Regions from separate parts of the Streptomyces sp. NPDC039424 genome, predicted to be linked through region 2. Evidence: riboswitches for the same ligand, from Rfam matches in the RefSeq annotation. Region 2 holds a riboswitch; each other region holds the start of a gene.
What was found. A riboswitch is a leader RNA that binds a small molecule or an ion and turns the genes downstream of it on or off. The one in region 2 is predicted to bind cyclic di-AMP.
Positions count from the first base shown of each region.

Region 1: it holds a riboswitch for cyclic di-AMP, as region 2 does, so the genes downstream of both, ACZ7L0_RS34145 (transglycosylase SLT domain-containing protein) here and ACZ7L0_RS04290 (M23 family metallopeptidase) in region 2, are expected to answer to the same signal.
Region 3: it holds a riboswitch for cyclic di-AMP, as region 2 does, so the genes downstream of both, ACZ7L0_RS14335 (M23 family metallopeptidase) here and ACZ7L0_RS04290 (M23 family metallopeptidase) in region 2, are expected to answer to the same signal.

Region 1 covers NZ_JBVKAI010000019.1:6,481-11,616, reverse strand. Annotated here, with positions in the region: gene ACZ7L0_RS34155 (NAD(P)-binding domain-containing protein) at 1-102, shown strand, start outside; gene ACZ7L0_RS34150 (HAD family hydrolase) at 297-1,103, shown strand; gene ACZ7L0_RS34145 (transglycosylase SLT domain-containing protein) at 1,133-1,621, opposite strand; cyclic di-AMP (ydaO/yuaA leader) riboswitch at 1,625-1,797, opposite strand; gene ACZ7L0_RS34140 (polyprenyl synthetase family protein) at 2,321-3,331, shown strand; gene ACZ7L0_RS34135 (LolA family protein) at 3,570-4,763, shown strand; gene ACZ7L0_RS34130 (ABC transporter ATP-binding protein) at 4,814-5,136, shown strand, end outside.
Region 2 covers NZ_JBVKAI010000001.1:936,086-941,221, reverse strand. Annotated here, with positions in the region: gene ACZ7L0_RS04300 (M16 family metallopeptidase) at 1-291, shown strand, start outside; gene ACZ7L0_RS04295 (M16 family metallopeptidase) at 288-1,676, shown strand; cyclic di-AMP (ydaO/yuaA leader) riboswitch at 1,891-2,051, shown strand; gene ACZ7L0_RS04290 (M23 family metallopeptidase) at 2,065-2,835, shown strand; gene ACZ7L0_RS04285 (GntR family transcriptional regulator) at 3,022-3,717, shown strand; gene ACZ7L0_RS04280 (HPr family phosphocarrier protein) at 3,864-4,145, opposite strand; gene ACZ7L0_RS04275 (bifunctional acetate--CoA ligase family protein/GNAT family N-acetyltransferase) at 4,321-5,136, shown strand, end outside.
Region 3 covers NZ_JBVKAI010000005.1:20,092-25,227, reverse strand. Annotated here, with positions in the region: gene ACZ7L0_RS14355 (GTP cyclohydrolase II) at 1-534, opposite strand, end outside; gene ACZ7L0_RS14350 (MarR family winged helix-turn-helix transcriptional regulator) at 651-1,169, opposite strand; gene ACZ7L0_RS14345 (dihydrofolate reductase family protein) at 1,300-2,430, shown strand; tRNA gene ACZ7L0_RS14340 (tRNA-Met) at 2,523-2,596, shown strand; cyclic di-AMP (ydaO/yuaA leader) riboswitch at 2,833-3,001, shown strand; gene ACZ7L0_RS14335 (M23 family metallopeptidase) at 3,013-4,044, shown strand; gene ACZ7L0_RS14330 (aldo/keto reductase) at 4,153-5,097, shown strand.

The sequences.
Region 1 (5,136 bases), on a different contig from region 2:
CTTCCGGCGGCGTCGTCGTACGGCCCGGTGATGCGCTTCGTCTGCGGCACCGGGTTCGCCTCCCCCCGCCTGACGAAACACCTGGCGGCGGCCCACCACTGAGCCACCCTGCCCGGGCTCCGCCCACACCCAGGAAGGCCCGGGCCACCCCAGCCACCAGCCCGCTCGATGTCCTCACCGTCTCGGTCGCCAACGTGTTCAACCGCCCCCACACCACCATCAAGGAGCCCGCGGGCACCACTTGGGGCTGAGAACGGGGGTGAGTCGTGGGGGCGCGGGGTCCGTATTCTCTGATCATGGCCGCACCCCCCGCATATTCACTCGTCGCAACCGACCTCGACGGAACGCTCCTGCGCGGCGACGACACCCTCTCCGACCGCTCCCTCGCCGCCCTCGCGCGGGCCGGGGAAGCGGGGGCCCGGCACCTCGTGGTGACCGGGCGCCCGGCACCCCGGGTACGGCCGCTGCTGGACGACCTCGGTTGCACGGGGCTCGCGGTGTGCGGCCAGGGCGCGCAGGTGTACGACGCCGGAGCCGACCGCCTGCTCTGGTCGATCACCCTGGACCGGGAGCTGGCGGAGACCGCGCTCGGCAAGATCGAGGCCGAGGTGGGGGAGGTGTACGCGGCCGTCGACCAGGACGGTGTGGACGGGCTCACGCTCATCGAGCCCGGCTACCTGATGCCCCACCCGACGCTCCCCGCCGTACGGGTCGAGCGGCGCGCCGACCTGTGGCGCGAGCCGATCAGCAAGGTCCTGCTGCGCCATCACGCCCTGTCCGACGACGAGTTGGCGGCCACGGCCCGTTCGGTCGTGGGGTCGCTGGCGACGGTCACCATGTCGGGGCCCGGGACCGTCGAGCTCCAGCCGTGCGGGGTCACCAAGGCGACCGGGCTGGCGCTGGCCGCCGAGCATCTCGGGCTGAGCGCCGAACGGGCCGTCGCCTTCGGGGACATGCCCAACGACATCCCGATGTTCGACTGGGCCGCCCACGGTGTGGCGATGGCCAACGCCCACCCCGAACTGAAGGCGGTGGCCGACGAGATCACCACATCGAACGAGGACGACGGCATCGCCGTCGTCCTCGAAAGACTCTTCCCCTGACAGGGCCCTGAGGGGCCCTGCGGGTCAGGTCAGTACGCGCCGAACACGTTGTCGATCGAGCCGTAGCGGTGGGCGGCGTAGTTGCAGGCGGCCGTGATGTTCGCGACCGGGTCGTAGATGTTCCACGACGTACCGGCCACGTGGTAGGCGCGGAACGTCGGGTCGATGACCTGCAGCAGGCCCTTGGACGGGATGCCGGCGGCGGCGTTGGAGTCCCAGAGGTTGATGGCGTACTGGTTGCCCGACGACTCGCGGATCACGTTGCGGTAGATGCCGTAGTACGTACCCGGGATGCCCTTCTGGGCCATGACCGCGAGGGACTGGCGGATCCAGCCGTCGAGGTTGTTCGAGTACGTGACCGCGCCGGCGGTGGCCGCGGTGGGGGCGGTGGTGGGGGCCGCGGAGGCGCTGGTCGCGCCGATCAGCGGGAGGGCGAGCACGGCGGCGCCGGTGGTGGCGGCGGCGAGCTTGCGAGCGAGGCGGGCGAAGGGGGCACGGTGCTGAGCGGCAGCAGACATGGCGAAGTTCCTCTCCGTCGCCTGCGAGGTGAGCTGTCGGGTGCGGGCTGGGAGGTGCCCGGCCGTGCCGCCCGAAGGCGACACGACTTAACCCCGAGCCGTTCCGGGACGACGGATGCCGTCCGGACCGGCGACTTACCTGGTTCCCCCGCTCCTGCCGTACGCGAATGAGTTCGTCGAGTGGGTGCGATGGGCGGCGGCAGGATTCGGCGTTCCGCCCGGCGGACCGGAACGTATGCGAGAGCACATGTCCGGAACAAGTGCCAGATGCATACCTCGTCCTAGTTGACCTTGTTCTGGGGCGTATGAGGCACTTGATCCTTTGCGTCTGCCAAGCCTCAACTGGCCAGTGGTGAAAGGTGGAACACCGGGCGGGTCGGTGGGATGCGCCGAACCGGTGACGTGACCCAATTCACGGAATAGCAATAGCGGCAAATAGGGCATGAGGGACGCCGCATTGGGTAAGTGCATCGGGCGTGCAGGTGAGGGTCGATGAGGGTCGAGCTGCTCCAAGCGGCGCAGTCGCGTCGTACTTCCTGGTAAGTCGATAAATATCCACCCTTATCGACCGATCGAAAACATAACGGTGGGCGCCCTCGGTGATCGAAAGCTGACCGGATACGCTGACTCGAGTGAGGGCAGCGACCTATCGACAAACCGCGTAATCGCCAGCAGACACCAGCAGACAGGAGACCCCTCGTGACCGTCGTCGGGCCATTCGGGCTGAGCGTGCGGGACCAGGCTCTGGAAGCCGATGTCCAGGCCGGACTGGCGGCTGTCGAGGAGGGCCTGCTCGAAGCCACCAAGAGTGAGGTCCCCTTCATCACCGAGGCCGCGCAGCACCTCGTACGCGCGGGCGGGAAGCGGTTCCGGCCGCTGCTCGTGATGCTCGCGGCGCAGTTCGGGGACCCGTACGCGCCCGGGATCGTGCCCTCGGCCGTAGTCGTCGAGCTCACCCACCTCGCCACGCTGTACCACGACGACGTCATGGACGAGGCGGCCGTGCGCCGCGGGGTGGAGAGCGCGAACACCCGCTGGGGCAACTCGGTCGCCGTCCTCACCGGCGACTTCCTCTTCGCCCGCGCCTCGCAGATCCTCGCCGACCTCGGCCCCGAGGCCGTACGGGTGCAGGCCGTGGCGTTCGAGCGGCTGGTCACCGGGCAGATCCTGGAGACGGCCGGGCCGCAGGACGGCCGGGACCCGGTCGAGCACTACCTGGACGTGCTCGGCGGCAAGACCGGCTCGCTGGTGGCGGTCTCCTGCCGCTTCGGCGCGATGATGTCCGGGGCCGACGAGACCGTGGTCGACGTGCTGACCCAGTACGGCGAGCGGCTCGGCGTCGCCTTCCAGCTCGCGGACGACGTGCTGGACATCGCCTCCGACTCCCACGAGTCCGGCAAGACCCCCGGGACCGACCTGCGCGAGGGCATCCCCACCCTGCCCGTGCTGCGCCTCAGGGAGCGGGCGGCACGGCTGGGACTGCCCGAGGACATCGCCCTGTGCGACCTCCTCGACTCCGACCTCACCGACGACGCCCGGCACGCCGAGGCCCTGGCCGGCCTGCGCGCCCACCCGGCGCTGGAGCAGGCTCGCCGCGACACCGTGCGGTACGCGGAGGACGCCCGGGCGGCGCTGGCCCCGCTGCGCGAGTGCGACGCCAAGGCCGCGCTCATCCAGCTCTGCGACGCGGTGGTCCACCGGGCGGGCTAGCCACCCCCGTGCCGGTCCCCCCGCCCCGTCCCCTACGGGTCGGTGGAGCTTCCGCCCCTCCGTGTCATACCGCAGGCGTACGTGGAGTTGGCTCCCGGGTCTGACGATTCCTCACGGCCGATTTGGTCAGATGGAAACCACGGAAATCACCACTCCTCACCGATTCGGGTGAGAATGGCGGCACAAGGGTGGGACGAGTGTGAGGACAGCCGCCGCCGACGACGGAGGTAAGGCACACATGGCACCGTACGAATCCGACGAGAGCACGCACGCCGCGGAGGCCGAGGACCCGCGCGCCGGACGCCGCAGGGCGGCCCGGTACGCCGTCCCGGTCGCGGTGGTGGGCGTGGCGGCGGCGACGATCGGGCTGGTCCCGGCACTCGCCGACTCCGGGGACCCCGACCTGCCGAAGATCAGCGCACAGCAGCTCATCGAAAAGATCGCCAAGTCCGACGTGCAGCAGCTGTCCGGCACGGTGAAGGTCAGCACCGACCTGGGCCTGCCGGACCTGGGCGGCCTGGAGAGCGGCCTGCTGTCCGGCGCGGCCCAGGGCGGCGACGGATCGTCGGCGGACCCGACGTCCAAGCTCACCGAGCTGCTCTCGGGCACCCACACCCTGCGCGTGGCGGCCGACGGACCGGACCGGCAGAAGGTCTCGCTGATCGAGCGCGCCGCCGAGTACAGCCTCATACACGACGGCAAGGACGTGTGGGGCTACGACAGCAAGTCCAACGAGGTGTACCACGGCACCGCCGAGCAGAGCGGCAAGGAGCGGGAGAAGACGCCCGCCACACCGAAGGACTTCGCCGACGAGGCCCTGAAGTCCGTCGACGACACCACCTCCGTGACCGTCGACGGCACCGCTCAGGTCGCCGGCCGGGACGCCTACAAGCTGCTGATCAAGCCGAAGCAGTCCGGCACCACGGTCGGCGCGATCAGCATCGCCGTGGACGCGAGGACCGGGCTGCCGCTGAAGTTCACCCTGACCCCGGCGAGCGGCGGCGCGGCCGTGGTCGACGCGGGCTTCACCCAGGTCAGCTTCACCAGGCCGGCCGCCTCGACCTTCGACTTCACCCCGCCCAAGGGCGCGAAGGTCACGGAGGAGGACCACGAGGACAAGGCGCCGCGCGGCGCCGCCCCGAAGTCCGAGGAGGACCTCTTCAAGGGCCTGGAGGGCTTCGACGTCCTGGGCAAGGGCTGGAACTCGGTCGCGGCCCTCGACACCGGTGAGAAGGCGGGGATGCCCTCCGCCTCCGGCGGTGACCTGGGCGGCTTCCTCGGTTCGTTCGGTGACAAGGTGAGCGGCGAGTTCGGCAAGGGCACCGTGTTCTCCACCCGCCTGATCAACGCGCTCATCACGGACGACGGCAAGGTGTACGTCGGCGCCGTGGACAAGGACGCGCTGGTGAAGGCGGCCGACGCGGCGCGGTAGACACCGGCGGCGCAGCAGGTACGCACACGCACGACGAATCGGGGGAGCCGATGGACGAACCGTCCGCCACGGAGCCGGACGCGCCGGGCGCGGGTGACAGCGTCATCCACACCCGCGCGCTCACCAAGCGCTACCGCGGCGGACAGCTCGCCGTCGACGGTCTCGACCTGACCGTCCCGGCGGGCAGCGTCTTCGGCTTCCTCGGTCCGAACGGCTCCGGCAAGACCACGACCATCCGCATGCTGATGGGCCTGATCGCGCCCACCTCCGGCGCGGCGCGCGTCCTGGGGCAGCCCATGCCCCGCGCCGCGCGCACCGTGCTCCCGCAGGTCGGCGCGCTCATCGAGGGACCGGCCCTGTACGGCTTCCTCTC
Region 2 (5,136 bases):
GACCGGCTCGGCACGGTCTCCGGCCGCGCCGACGAACTGTGCCGGTACGCGGTCCTGTTCGGCGACCCGCAGCTCGCCCTCACCGCCGTCCAGCGCGTCCTGGCGGTGACCCCCGAGGAGGTCCAGGAGGTCGCCAAGGCCCGCCTGCGCCCCGACAACCGCGCGGTGCTCGTCTACGAGCCGGTGTCCGCCGAGTCCGCCGAGCACACCGAGGACGCCGATCCCCCCGAAGACCCGGAGGCCGAGGCCACCGTGGAAGCCGGCGACGAGAACGAGGAGGCGGCCAAGTGAGCGAGCTCACCGCGATGGAGTTCCACCCGCAGCCCCGGGCGGGCGAGGCCAGGCCCTGGGCGTTCCCGGCCCCGGAGCGCGGCGCGCTCGACAACGGCCTGACCCTGCTGCGCTGCCACCGCCCCGGCCAGCAGGTCGTCGCCGTCGAGGTGCTCCTGGACGCCCCCCTGGACGCCGAACCGGCCGGTTTCGACGGCGTCGCCACGATCATGGCGCGCGCCTTCTCCGAGGGCACCGACAAGCACTCCGCCGAGGAGTTCGCCGCCGAACTGGAGCGCTGCGGCGCCACCCTCGACGCGCACGCCGACCACCCCGGGGTGCGCATCAGCCTGGAGGTCCCGGCCTCCCGGCTCGGCAAGGCCCTCGGCCTGCTCGCCGACGCCCTCAGGGCGCCGGCGTTCGCCGACAGCGAGGTCGAGCGGCTGGTGCGCAACCGCCTCGACGAGATCCCGCACGAGCTGGCCAACCCCTCCCGCCGCGCCGCCAAGGAGCTGTCCAGGCAGCTCTTCCCGGCGACCTCGCGGATGTCCCGGCCGCGCCAGGGCACCGAGGACACGGTCGCCAAGATCGACTCGGCGGCCGTACGCGCCTTCTACGAGCGGCACGTGCGGCCCGCCACCGCCACCGCCGTGGTGGTCGGCGACCTCACCGGCATCGACCTGGACGCGCTGCTCGGTGACACCCTGGGCGCCTGGAAGGGCTCCGCGGCCCAGCCCCGGCCGGTGCCGCCGGTGACCGCCGACGACACCGGACGCGTCGTCATCGTCGACCGCCCGGGCGCCGTCCAGACGCAGCTGCTCATCGGCCGGGTCGGCTCCGACCGGCACGACCGGGTGTGGCCCGCCCAGGTGCTCGGCACCTACTGCCTCGGCGGCACCCTCACCTCCCGCCTGGACCGCGTCCTGCGCGAGGAGAAGGGCTACACCTACGGCGTGCGCTCGTTCGGGCAGGTCCTCCGGTCCGGCCCCGAGGGCAACGGCGCCTCGATGCTCGCCATCAGCGGCTCCGTGGACACCCCGAACACCGGCCCGGCGCTGGGCGACCTGTGGGCGGTGCTGCGCACGCTGGCCGCGCAGGGCCTCACCGACGCCGAGCGCGACGTGGCCGTGCAGAACCTCGTCGGGGTGGCGCCGCTGAAGTACGAGACGGCGGCGGCCGTGGCGAGCACGCTGGCCGACCAGGTCGAGCAGTACCTGCCCGACGACTACCAGGCGACGCTGTACCAGCAGCTCGCCGCGACCGGCACGGTGGAGGCCACCGCGGCGGTCGTGAACGCCTTCCCGGTCGACCGTCTGGTGACGATCCTGGTCGGGGACGCGGCCCAGATCAAGGAGCCGGTCGAGGCCCTCGGCATCGGTGAAGTGTCCGTGGTGTCCGCCGAGTAGCGGCACGCGCGCGTGGGGCCCTGGTGACCGACGGGATCACCAGGGCCCCTCTGGTTTCCCATGTCCCCCTGCGGGATGTCCGAATTGGGGCAGAGGTTGCCCGTCTGCCCTGTGGGATGCACTACAAAAGCCGTGATCCGTTTGAGGATTGAAAGCCGTCCCGCTTAGCGTCATGCGGGCTGTCCGTCAGGCACCGCGCCGCATCCGCGGCACCGGGCAGTCATCGCCGAGTCCCCGTACGGCGCGAGCCAGGGGAGCCGGGGACCCACCGTCCCTGGGGTGAATCGGACGCCCGCGCGCCCAGCGAGGGGGTCCGTAGGAGACCTTCCTGCTCCGAACCCGTCAGCTAACCCGGTAGGCGAGAAGGAAGGAAAGGATCAGCCACTTCATGGCGTTCACCCGCGCCACCGGGAAGCACCGTCGTCCCAGCCGGATGCACCGCACCACCGCCCGTGCGGCGGGCGTCGCCGCCCTCGCCACCACCGGCGCCATCGGCACCCTCGCCGCCCCGGCGCTCGCCGCGGAGCCCGAGCCCGCGCCCGAGCAGACCGCCCTCACCCCGGTCATCACCATCAGCGAGTCGATCCCCGAGCACATCGACGCCCAGGCCGCCGCCCAGAAGGAGGCCGCCGAGCTGAAGGCGGCCGAGGAGGCCGCGCGCAAGAAGGCCGCCGAGCAGGCGAAGAAGGCGCGCGAGGCGGCGGTGGAGGCCAAGGCGCGGGCGGCCCGCGCGGCCGAGCGCGAGCGGCTGAACGCCTTCACGGCGCCGATCGCCGGCTCCTACGTCTCCACCGGCTACGAGGCCAGCAGTTCCCTGTGGTCCTCCGGCTCCCACACCGGTATCGACTTCCACGCCGCGAGCGGCACCACCGTGCACGCGGTCGGCTCCGGCACCGTGGTGTCCACCGGCTGGGGCGGGGCGTACGGCAACCAGATCGTGATCAAGATGGCCGACGGCATGTACACCCAGTACGGCCACCTGTCGTCGATCGGCGTCTCGGTGGGCCAGAAGGTCACCCCGGGCCAGCAGATCGGCCTGTCCGGCGCCACCGGCAACGTCACCGGGCCGCACCTGCACTTCGAGGCCCGCACCACCCCGGAGTACGGCTCCGACGTCGACCCCGTCTCCTACCTCCGCAAGCACGGCGTGAACGTCTGACGAAGCACCGCGCACCCGTAGGAAGCCCCGGCCGCGCGCCGGGGCTTTCGCGGTTTCGGATGTCCCGCTGTCCAAAAAATATCCATGGATTCCGGCCCGCCATCGGAAATTCCCGCTCATTGCAATAGAGTCACGGAACACACGTCCATCGTCGACGTTTCACGGGGATTAAGGCGGAGGTCGGTCATGCGTATTCCGGCGCACTCGGTTTGCACGGCGATCCGGGACGACATCGTCGCCGGTGTCTACGAGCGCGGCAGCCGCCTCACCGAGGAGCTTCTCGCGCGCCGCTACGGCGTCTCGCGCGTCCCCGTCCGCGAGGCCCTGCGCACCCTGGAGGCCGAGGGCTTCGTGGTGACCCGGCGGCACGCGGGCGCGTGCGTCGCCGAACCGACCGAGCAGGAGGCCGCCGACCTGCTGGAGATGCGCATGCTGATGGAGCCGCTCGGCGCCGCCCGGGCCGCCCAGCGGCGTACCGAGGCGCATCTCAAGGTGCTGCGGGGCCTGGTCAGGCTGGGCCAGGAGCGGGCCCGCCGGGGCAACAGCGAGGACCTGCGCTCCCTGGGCGGCTGGTTCCACGAGACGCTCGCGCAGGCCTCCGGCAGCCAGGCCCTGACCTCCGTGCTCACCCAGTTGCGGCACAAGATCGCTTGGATGTACGCGGTGGAGGCCCCCGCCAGCCCGGTGGAGTCCTGGGCCGAGCACGGCGCCATCGTGGACGCGGTGGCGCGCGGCGACGGCGAGCGCGCGCGGACGATCACGGCGCTGCACACGGAGCGCGCCACGGCCGCGCACCGGCTGCGCTTCACCGGCGGCGCGGACCGCCCGGAACGTGTGAGGACTTCGCAACACCCCGTAAACATGTCGGGCGTGCGGCATTAACACGGGCGCCGTATACAAAGAGGAGTAATTCGGCGGCGGTGTATTTCTGCTGCCCGAATTTCCGCGCCCCCAGAATTTCCCGAAAAACGGCGGAGCCGCGCCGCCCGAAAGGGCAGGCGCGGCTCCGCTGTTCGGCGCGCTGACGCTCAGACGGTCTCGGGCAGTTCCTCGAGCCCCTCGGAGACCAGCTTCGCCAGACGGTCCAGGGCGGCGTCCGCACCCTCGGCGTCGGAGGCGAGGACGATCTCCTCGCCGCCCTGGGCGCCGAGGCCGAGGACGGCCAGCATGGAGGCCGCGTTGACCGGAGTGCCGCCGGCCTTGGCGATCGTCACCGGCACGCCTGCGGCCGTGGCGGCTCGGACGAAGATGGAGGCGGGGCGGGCGTGGAGGCCCTCGGCCCAGCCGACGTTGACGCGGCGCTCAGCCATGTGTTGCTGCCCTTCAGTTCTCAAAGTTGTCTAGACCAGTTTCCCATATCGTGAAGCATCCCCGGAAGGTCCTTCGTCCCGTCCGGGTGTGTCGTCGGATCGCGGCCTCGACCCGACGTCGTCCTCCACAGACTGCCTCGCGCCGTTGTCGGACGCGAGCCGTACTCTGGGGCCCATGCAGACCCCGGCGGACCGGCAGGACCGGCACAAGTACCCCGCCCACTGGGAGGCGGACGTGGTGCTGCGCGACGGCGGCACCGCGCGCATCCGGCCCATCACCGTTGATGACGCCGACCGGCTGGTCAGCTTCTACGAACAGGTCTCGGACGAGTCGAAGTACTACCGCTTCTTCGCGCCCTACCCGCGCCTGTCCGCCAAGGACGTCCACCGCTTCACGCACCACGACTTTGTGGACCGGGTGGGACTCGCGGCCACCATCGGCGGCGAGTTCATCGCCACCGTACGCTATGACCGCATCGGCACCGACGGCATGCCCGCCTCCGCACCCGCCGACGAGGCCGAGGTCGCCTTCCTCGTGCAGGACGCCCACCAGGGCCGCGGGGTCGCCTCCGCCCTCCTCGAACACGTCGCGGCCGTCGCCCGCGAGCGCGGCATCCGCCGCTTCGCCGCCGAGGTGCTCCCCGCCAACAGCAAGATGATCAAGGTGTTCACCGACGCCGGGTACACCCAGCAGCGCAGCTTCGAGGACGGCGTCGTACGCCTGGAGTTCGACCTCGAACCCACCGACCGCTCGCTCGCCGTGCAGCGCGCGCGGGAACAGCGCGCCGAGGCCCGGTCGGTACGGCGGCTGCTGGTCCCGGGCTCGGTCGCCGTGGTCGGCGTCGGCCGCACGCCCGGGGGCGTGGGACGCGGCATCCTCGGCAACATCAGGGACGCCGGCTTCACCGGCACCCTCCACGCCGTGAACAAGGCCTTCCCCGAGGACCTGAAGGAGATCGACCAGGTGCCCGCGCACCGCTCGGTGCGGGAC
Region 3 (5,136 bases), on a different contig from region 2:
GGGCACCCGGTCGCGGACGTCGATGCCGAGGCCGCGCAGCTGGTCGGCCTTGTCGGGGTTGTTGGAGAGCAGGTCCAGCTCCGAGATGCCGAGCGCCCGGAGCATCTGCCCGGCCGCCGTGTAGTCGCGGGCGTCCTCCGGCAGGCCGAGGGCGGCATTGGCCTCGTACGTGTCCAGGCCCTGGTCCTGGAGGGCGTACGCGTCGAGCTTGTTGTACAGGCCGATGCCGCGGCCCTCCTGGCGGAGGTAGAGCAGCACGCCGCCGCGGTCGGCGATGCGCTCGACGGCCTCGCGCAGCTGGGGGCCGCAGTCGCAGCGGGCGGAGCCGAAGACGTCCCCGGTCAGGCACTCGGAGTGCAGGCGGACCAGGGGGGTGGCGCCGGGGGCCGGGGTGCCGAGGACGACGGCCACGTGTTCCTGGCCGTCGGCCAGGCCGTGGAAGGTGACCAGTTCGGTGTCGACGCTGTAGCCGTCGTGGAAGCGCAGCGGTACCCGGACGCGGGCGCGCGGGGTGGCGGCGGGGGTGTCGGGCATGCGGGTTCTCCGGGTCCGGTGGTCATGGCCGGATGCTGCTTCAGATTTGAAGCAGATCCTCGGCGGGAACCCTACTCCATGCTTGAAATTTGAAGCAACGGGAAATCCGAGAAAGGTCACGAACAGGGCGGCGAGGAGCGGCGGCGCCACGGCACCTCGTCGGGCGCGGGCCGGGACGCCCCGTCCCCCTGGAGCGCCCGCACGATCCCCTCGCAGATCTCCTCCAGCTGTTCCACCTGATCCGGCGCGAGGTGGTCGAACAGCGAGGCCCGGACGGTCTCCACATGGCCGGGCGCCGCACGCTCCAGTACGGCCATCCCCTCGTCGGTGAGGGCGGCGACACTGCCCCGCTTGTCCCACCGGCAGCTCTCGCGGCGCACCAGCCCGTCCTTCTCCAGCCGGGTCACCGCGTAGGTCAGGCGGCTGCGGGTGATCTTCAGTGCCTCGGCGAGTTCGGTCATACGCAGGCGGTGTTCCGGTGTCTCGGACAGGGTGGCCAGGATGGAGTAGTAAAGATGCGGCATGCCCGCGTCCTGCTGGAGCTGCCGGTCCAGCGCGTCCTCCAGGAGATGCGTCGCGGCCACGTACGCGCGCCAGGCGCGCTGCTCCTCGGGGGTGAGCCAGCGGGTCGTCATGCGGCCAGTGTAGGTTTGTTTCAAACTTGAACCAAGAGCCATGTCCGTCGGCCTGCCACCTGGCGGCTTTCTGTCCACCTTCCGCCCGCCTTCTGCCCGCCTTCGTCCGTCCTCGGAAGAGAGTGCGTCGATGCCCCGTCCGTACGTCCTGCTGTCCGCCGCCGTCTCCCTCGACGGCTACCTCGACGACACCGGCCCCGACCGGCTGCTGCTCTCCAGCCCGGCCGACTTCGACCGGGTCGACGAGGTACGGGCGTCCGTGGACGCGATCCTGGTCGGCGCCGGCACCATCCGCGCCGACAATCCGCGGCTGCTGGTCAACTCGCCCGAGCGGCGGGCGGCCAGGCTCGCCGCAGGGCAGGCCGAGTACCCCCTCAAGGTCACCGTCAGCGGCTCCGGCGACCTGGACCCGGACGCGAACTTCTGGCACACGGGCGGCGAGAAGGTCCTCTACACGACCGACGAGGGCGCCGAGCGGGCCCGCGCACGGCGCCTCGCGACCGACGTCGTCCCGCTGGGCGCCGACCTCGACTGGCCGGCCGTACTCGATCATCTGTACGCGGTGCGCGGGGTGCGGCGCCTGATGGTCGAGGGCGGCGGAACCATCCACACGCAGCTGCTGCGGCAGGGCCTGGCCGACGAGCTGCACCTGGTCCTGGCCCCCCTGCTCGTCGGCGACCCGGCCGCGCCCCGCCTCTTCGGGCCCGGGGGCTACCAGGCCGGACGGCTGCGGCTGCTGGAGGCGCGGCGCATCGAGGACGTCGTCCTGATGCGCTACGAGCCCACCGCGCCCGGCACCGGCGCCGCGGCCGCCGCTGCCGACCGCCACTGGCTGCGGATCGCCTGCGAGCTGGCGGCGCTGTGCCCGCCCTCCGAGACGGCGTTCAGCGTGGGGGCGGTGGTGGTGGCCGCCGACGGGACGGAGCTCGCGCGCGGTCACTCGCGGGAGGGGGGCGATCCCGTGGTCCACGCGGAGGAGGCGGCGCTGGCCAAGATCCCGGCCGGCGACCCCCGGCTGGCCGACGCCACGGTGTACAGCAGCCTCGAACCGTGCGCCCGCCGGACCTCCCGGCCCGCGCCGTGCGCCCGGCTGATCCTCGACGCGGGAGTACGCAGAGTGGTCACGGCATGGCGGGAGCCGGACACGTTCGTCGCCGGGGCCGACGGGAGCGGGCTGCTGGCGGCCGGCGGCGTGGACGTGGTCGTCCTGCCGGAGTACGAGGCCGCGGCGAAGGAGCCGAACCGGCACCTGCCGAGCTGACCGCGAGCACGTGCGGGCACGGGCGGAAAACCGCAGGTCGAAAACCCGTGTACGAGCTGTCCTGCGCATGGCGTACACTGGAGTCACAACGACGCGGGGTGGAGCAGCTCGGTAGCTCGCTGGGCTCATAACCCAGAGGTCGCAGGTTCAAATCCTGTCCCCGCTACTGAAGGCTCAGGGCCGGGATCCAGTACATGGATCCCGGCCCTGAGTGTTTTCCCCCGGCGGCCTCCGCCCCCTGGCGCGCGAAGCAGTCAACTCGCCCGGTTTTCACCGGTGATGGCCGGTAAGGTCCCCTGTGAAAACGTTAATGATCAAGTGGAACAGCTTGGAAACTGACAGGTAGGTCTATTAACGTTCGATAACGCAGCGCGGTCGTCCCAGCCGTCACCCGAGACGGCTCCGTGCGCACTGCCGAATCCCGCGAGGGAACCGGGGAACCACCACCTTGGGGTGAATCACGCGTACACCATCGTGAACTCACGTTGAGTCCACGAGAGATATACGCGCGTAGGAGACCTTCCCGCTCCGAACCCGTCAGCTAACCCGGTAGGCGATACGGAAGGAAAGGAGCACGCCCGCGTGGCGTCAAACCGGCCTGCCCCCACCGCCCCGTTCGTGCCGAGCCAGCGCACCGAGACCTTCGGCTACGGCGAGTACCGCACCGACGAGGGCCCCTGGGAGGAGTGGAACCCCACCGAGGAGTCCCTCCCCCCGGTACGCGGCCGGCACCGCGTCAGCAAGCAGCGCGGCGGCGGACTCGCCCGCAGCTCCACCGTCCTCGGCGTCGGTGTCATAGCCGCCGTCGGCGCGGGCGGTATGGCCAGCGCCAACACCGGCAAGCCGCCGGTCTCCATCTCCCTGCCCGACATGGCGTCCGTCAGCTCCCTGCTGAGCGACGACGCCGGCGGCGCCAAGGCCGAGGCGGCCACCCTGACCCACGTCGGCGTGGCCTCCGCCGGCACCGACGAGGGCACCACCGACGCCGGCGAGGCACTGCGCAGCCGGATCATGGCCCAGGCCGAGCTGCAGCAGAGCCAGGTCGCCGGCAAGGCCACCGCCCGCGCCATGGCCGCCGCCGAGAAGCAGTCCGCCGAGGCGGCCGCCAAGGCGGAGAAGGAGGCCGCCGCCAAGGCCGCCGCCGCCAAGGAGAAGGCGGAGGACGCCGCCGAGAAGCAGGCCGAGGCCGACCGCCTCGCCAAGCTGGCCAAGCAGTACACGCTGCCGACCTCCTCGTACACGATCACCTCGACCTTCGGCCAGGCCGGCGCCATGTGGTCCTCCGGGTACCACACCGGCCTCGACTTCGCCGCGCCGACCGGCACGCTGATCAAGGCCGTCCACAGCGGCACGATCACCGAGGCGGGCTGGGCCGGTTCCTACGGCTACCGCACGATCCTCACCCTCGACGACGGCACCGAGCTGTGGTTCTGCCACCAGTCCTCGATCAACGTCAAGGCCGGTCAGAAGGTCGGCACCGGTGAGGTCATCGGCCGCGTCGGCGCCACCGGCAACGTCACCGGCCCGCACCTCCACCTCGAGGTCCACCCCGGCGGCCAGCCCACCGGCATCGACCCGATGGCGTGGCTGCGCGGCAAGGGCCTCACCCCCTGACCCCCACCTCCGGTCCCTGGCGGCCTTGACGACAACCCCCCGACGTCAGGGCTGCCGGTTTCCCCGTATGCGGAATGCCTGCCACCGGTTCGGTCGTTGAATCAAGGCATGACTTCTCCCCGCAAACTCGGCTCCTCCGACCTCCAGGTCTTCCCGCTCTCCCTCGGCGGCAACGTCTTCGGCTGGACCGCCGACCAGGCGCAGTCCTTCGCCGTCCTCGACGCCTACGCGGCGGCCGGCGGCAACTTCCTCGACACCGCCGACTCCTACTCGGCGTGGGTCGAGGGCAACGAGGGCGGCGAGTCCGAGACCATCATCGGCAACTGGGTGAAGGCCCGCGGCAACCGCTCCGACGTCGTCATCGCCACCAAGGTCAGCCAGCACCCCAAGTACCCGGGTCTGACCGCCGACAACATCAGGGCCGCGGCCGACGCCTCCCTGCGCCGCCTCGGCACCGATCACATCGACCTGTACTACACCCACTTCGACAAGACCGAAGTCCCCGTCGAGGAGATCATCGGGGCGCTCGACGGGCTGGTCCGGGCGGGCAAGGTCCGGCACATCGCCGCCTCCAACATCACGCCGGAGCGACTCCAGGAGTCCCTGGACTTCTCCGAGTGCGAGGGCTTCGCCCGGTACGTGGCGCTCCAGCCGCACTACAACCTCGTCTCGCGCGACACCTACGAGGGCCCCCTGCGCGACGTCGCCACCCGCGCCGGCCTCGCGGTCGTCCCCTACTTCTCCCTCGCCTCCGGCTTCCTCACGGGCAAATACCGCCCCGGTACGACCGTGGACAGCACCCGGGCGGCCGGTGCCGCCAAGCACCTGGAGTCCGAGCGCGGCAGGCGGGTCCTCGCCGCCCTGGACGAGATCGCCGCCGCGCACGCCGTCCCGGTCGCCACCGTGGCCCTCGCCTGGCTCGCCGCCCAGCCGACGGTCGCCGCCCCCCTCGCCTCGGCCCGCACGGTGGACCAGCTGCCGGCCCTGCTCGGGGTGGCGGAGCTGGAGCTCACCCAGGAGGAGCTGAAGAGGCTCACCGAGGCGTCGGCGTAGGACCAGGCCCTAGGCCGTGTCCGCAAAGTCCCGCCTGCC